2 regions of the Oceanobacillus sp. FSL W7-1293 genome follow, and region 2 is predicted to be linked to the other one. Evidence: riboswitches for the same ligand, from Rfam matches in the RefSeq annotation. Region 2 holds a riboswitch; the other holds the start of a gene.
The links. A riboswitch is a leader RNA that binds a small molecule or an ion and turns the genes downstream of it on or off. The one in region 2 is predicted to bind FMN.
Positions count from the first base shown of each region.

Region 1 (2,475 bases), 1.8 Mb from region 2:
GATTTCCCTTTTCGTGCAGCCCAATTCACCATAATCATACCAATTACTACGCCGGACAGTATTCCTACCGTTGCTAAACCAATAGCTAGGTCATAACCTTCAGAGAATCCGAGTTCTTCAAATGTACTTTGTAACCCTGCAGCCGTTCCATGGCCGCCAACAAAGCTAATTTCAATCAGTGCTCCTGCTGCAGGACTAAGTCCAAAAAAGGGGGTTAATACGGTGAGCGTTAGTAATATACCTGCTACGTATTGAGCCCAGGATATTGTGTAGCCTAAGGCTATTTGCGGTCCGCCAACCCTCCACATCTTTTTAGGTTTTGGTAAGATAAATCCAATAAATAAACATGCAAAAACAATATTAATCAATAGCTCAGGTAAACCCGCCCAAACTTCTACTATATCTTCAGTAAAGAAGCCAGCATCAAGAAAACCATCTGTAGTTAGCCGGCCTAATACTTCTGGTCCCAATAAGAGAGCTAAGAAACCACCTATCAAAGACGTAGGTAAGAAGAGTTTTTGAAGGATGGGGATTTTCAATCGGATAAGCTTCCCGATTACGAGCAGAGCGGCAAGTATAATAACAGCAAAACCGACAATTTGTAAGGACATAGATAAACTCCTTTTCATAAAAATTTAAGAGGGTTTCCAAGTTGAAATGAAATAAAAAAATATTGAACTTCACTATACCCGTCATAATACTATGAAAAACATGTCATGCACTCTTTAACGTACGTCAATGTTGCATAAGTATATCGTTTGATTGCTCTGGAATAGAACTTGAAATGACTGCTTTATCTCGTGAATATTGCTTTTTTTAATTTTACTTTTGGTGTGCCGTGTTCTTAGGTGGGATAGGGATTATATGGGGGATAATAACCGATGTGGGGACTTATTATAGGTGGTGAATCAGGATTTAAAGAGTGAAATAAATAATAATAAAGAATCGTCTTTGTTTTCAATTAACGTTAACTCGTGATAAAAATAATGTCTTGCATTTTACACTTTTAACTGATATTATCATTTTTAACATGTCAGAATTTGAATTAAGATTCTTGGTAGGTTTTTGAGGACATAACAGGATATTGGAAATTTAATTGATTAAGTGAAAAACCATATAGCAAGCTATGTTAGAGCATTTAAGGTAATAACAAAATTTAATATTATTCTTCGGGGCAGGGTGTAATTCCCGACCGGCGGTGACAAACCTATAGAGTTTGAAGTCCGTGACCCGCGTTTAGCGGTGGATCTAGTGAGATTCTAGAGCCGACAGTAATAGTCTGGATGGGAGAAGAAAACGTAAGTCAGCACATGAATGGGTGTAGTGTACTCTTTTTTGCGTACATAAAACTGTTCAGGTGTATTGGACATAGTTTATTTAAGGACGCCCCGTGATTTTTTTTACGGGGCTTTTTTACGTTTCGGAAAGGAGGAAGCACATGGATGAACGGTACATGGATCAAGCAATAGAGCTTGCGGGTTTAGGAAGAGGAAAGACATATACCAATCCATTAGTCGGTGCAGTAATCGTGAAAGACGGTGTCATTTTAGCGACTGGCTATCATTCGAAATACGGTGACAAGCATGCAGAAAAAATGGCTGTCGACCAATGTGAATTCCCCGAAGAGATAATCGATGCAACGATATATGTGACGCTGGAGCCCTGCAATCATACTGGAAAACAGCCCCCTTGTACCCAAACGATTATAGACAGCGGTATTTCCAAGGTTGTGATTGCGCAGCTTGACCCTAATCCTGTGGTAGCAGGCAAAGGAAAGGCTTATTTAGAATCACAAGGGATACAAGTCATTTCCGGTATATTGCAGGAAAAGGCGGAAGCGTTAAACAAGCACTACAATTATTTTCACAGGAGACAGCAGCCTTATATTGTATTAAAACAAGCTGTCAGTCTGGATGGAAAGCTCTCTGTCGATTCGTTTCAGCGGACGTATCTTACAGGAGAGGAAACTTATAAAAAAGTACGTGAAGAGCGGCAATATTATCAGGCCATTTTGGCAGGAAGCCGAACCATTTTAGCGGATGACCCCAAGCTTTTACCAAATATAATCACTGATTTTCCCCCGGTTCGTATCATTTTAGACCGGAGAGGACAAACACTGGATTTTGAAAAGTACCAAATTTATAAAAAATCTGTTCCAGTCTGGGTATTTACAAAAAACAATTCCATCGCAAATATACCCGATCATGTCCGATTGATACCCGATCAGCACTGGAACATTTCAAAAGTAGTTAATTACTTGCAGAATGAGGGGATTCAATCGGTTTATGTGGAAGGCGGAAGCGAAATTCATGATGCATTCCTGGCAGAAAATAAGTTTGAAGAAGTGATTACGTATATCTCGCCTAAGCTGATTGGCGGCAATGGAGTATCCGCTTTTTACAGTGATAGAAAGGTTTCGTCAGTGACGCCTTTAGCTTTACAAAGTGTGGAAACTGTTGGTGATGATATACGAAT
Region 1 covers NZ_CP150212.1:426,160-428,634, forward strand. Annotated here, with positions in the region: gene MKY65_RS02245 (sodium/glutamate symporter) at 1-611, opposite strand, end outside; FMN riboswitch at 1,162-1,299, shown strand; gene ribD (bifunctional diaminohydroxyphosphoribosylaminopyrimidine deaminase/5-amino-6-(5-phosphoribosylamino)uracil reductase RibD) at 1,439-2,475, shown strand, end outside.
Region 1: another riboswitch for FMN. It lies ahead of ribD (bifunctional diaminohydroxyphosphoribosylaminopyrimidine deaminase/5-amino-6-(5-phosphoribosylamino)uracil reductase RibD); the one in region 2 lies ahead of MKY65_RS17055 (ECF transporter S component).

Region 2 (2,475 bases):
CACTATTATTCTTATATTGACAGGCGCTCTGCCCTTATGGTCTTTCCTTACTTTGCTGAGTATTCCACCGGCAGCCAGTGTCATCATCCAATTTAAAGGAAAGACAAAAGCGATTGAAATGATGCCGGCGATGGCTAAAACAGCGAAAACAAATACGATTTACGGGATGCTGTTAGGTCTCTCTTTGTTAATTTCCGGATTGTTCTAAAACGAAACTTCACGCAGCGGGAGTTTTACGGACAGTTCTCTGTGATAAAAGTGCTTGTTCAAAAAGGCCGATAGAGATTTGGTATGTCATGTTGATTGGGCTTTTTGAACAACCTTTATAAGCATTTGTGGATAAATCATTTAGAAAGGATGGTAATCATGCAAGCGGAACATTTAACGAAAGAAGATATCACTTATTTTAAAAAAAGACTTTTAGACATGAAAGAGGAAGCGGAATCCCATTTAGAAACAGATAATAATCAAGATGATGAACTCGCTTCCGTCAATAATCATCCGGCTGATTTAGGAACAGAGCAGTTTGAACAGCAGCGGGAGGCCGGGTTCAACCTGATGCGAAAAGAAGAGATTACGGAGATTGACGATGCGTTACAAAGAATAGAAGACGGCACATACGGAATCAGTGAAAAATCCGGAAAGCCTATCCCTAAAGAAAGACTTGAGGTATTGCCTACTGCAAGCATTCTTGTGGAGGAAGCGACCGATACAGAATAATTGTCTGGGACTAAAAACAGAATTACAAAAAAAGCAGAGACTTATTTTATCCAAGTCTCTGCTTTTTTTGCATGTAACCTTCAGCGGAAAATTTCTTTTCGGCTCCCGGCTGAAGAAGTTTCTCTTTATATAAATCTGGTCCGCTGCTGCTGAATCCAGCTTTGCATTCTATTAAATAACGGGATAAACAAAATCGCGATAATAATTCCTTTAATAAAATTGAACGGGAGCACCCCGCCGATAACGGTAACCCACTTCACTTGCTCAGACATTTCCCAGCCCATAAACCAGCCGTACGCCGGTAAAATGAAGTAATAGTTGAGTACGCTCATGCCAACCGCCATGATAACGGTACCCGCTGCAAGCCCTGTAATAAGGCCTTTTAAGCCTTTGACCCGATGATAAATGAGTGATACCGGCAATACAATCATAATCCCTGCCACAAAATTAGATAACACGCCAATCGGCTCTCCAGAACCTGATACAGCCAGATATAACAAGTTCTTAAATCCTACGACAAGCACTCCGGCTAACGGCGAGAATATCAACGATGCGATTAACGCAGGAACATCACTGAAATCCACCTTTAAATAAGGTGTTGGTAAAAACGGCAACGGAAAATTAATAAAAAATAACACGAGTGAAATAGTACTTAATAATGCGATAATAATTAACTTTAACAGCTGATTTTTCTTCTTTTTTTGCATCAGTCTGCCTCCTCCATCATTTTTCCGATTCCAACTCGTGATGAAGGTCCGATACTATTCTTTATTCTGTGCACAACCCAGAAAAGCGGTATCTCTTTACTAAACATTATCATGCCTATCCCGCTAAAAAAACCCTAAAGCTCTTGAGGCTTCAGGGTTCTGTGTCATCGCTAAATAAATACGCAAAAACATACACGTATAGTGAATAAAATAAGCTCGACATCTTCTCCCATCCAGACTATCACTGTCGGTTCTGGAATTTCACCAGATCAACTGTAACGTTATACAGTTCGCGGACTATTTCCGCCGGTCGGGAATTACACCCTGCCCCGAAGATTGGAATCGAATATTTAATTTAGGTATAGTATACCATATAAAACGCATTTGACAAGAGAAAAATTTTTAATTCAATATATCTTCACATTATCCATTTTTCTCATCATATAATGGGTTTAAATTTTCTTTTCCTGTCATATTTTCAAGCATCGTTATTAATAATTCAATTTCCATTTCCATATCTTTTTTGCTTACTGTTTCTACAGGTGAATGCATATACCTGAGCGGCAGAGACACCAGCGCTACTGGTACACCTTTGCCTGTATAGCGCATTTTATCTGCATCTGTACTTGTTGCCTTAGGTGTTAACTCATATTGTAAAGGTATGTCTTTTTCCTTCGCTGCTTTTTCCAGCCAGTGATTGATTTTACGATGAATTGGAGCGCCTTTAGCCAAAACCGGACCTCCTTCTAACTCAACTTCCACTTGCTTTTTCGTATTTACATTAGGGTGGTCCGTTGCAAAGGTTACATCCATAGCGATGGCAAAATCCGGCTCTATACCAGCAGCGGCAAAATACGCCCCTCCCATATTTGTTTCTTCATTGACCGTACTTGCGCCATAAACGCCAATGGACAAATCCTTTTCAGAGAGCCTGCGAATTACCTCTGCGACCATAAAAGCTCCGGTACGATTATCCAATCCTCTCGCTGAAACATAACGGTCCTGTAATATTTCAGGCTCCGTTTTGAACACACAGAGATCGCCAACC
Region 2 covers NZ_CP150212.1:3,490,027-3,492,501, forward strand. Annotated here, with positions in the region: gene MKY65_RS17045 (1,4-dihydroxy-2-naphthoate polyprenyltransferase) at 1-208, shown strand, start outside; gene MKY65_RS17050 (hypothetical protein) at 367-720, shown strand; gene MKY65_RS17055 (ECF transporter S component) at 846-1,427, opposite strand; FMN riboswitch at 1,645-1,768, opposite strand; gene MKY65_RS17060 (M20/M25/M40 family metallo-hydrolase) at 1,851-2,475, opposite strand, start outside.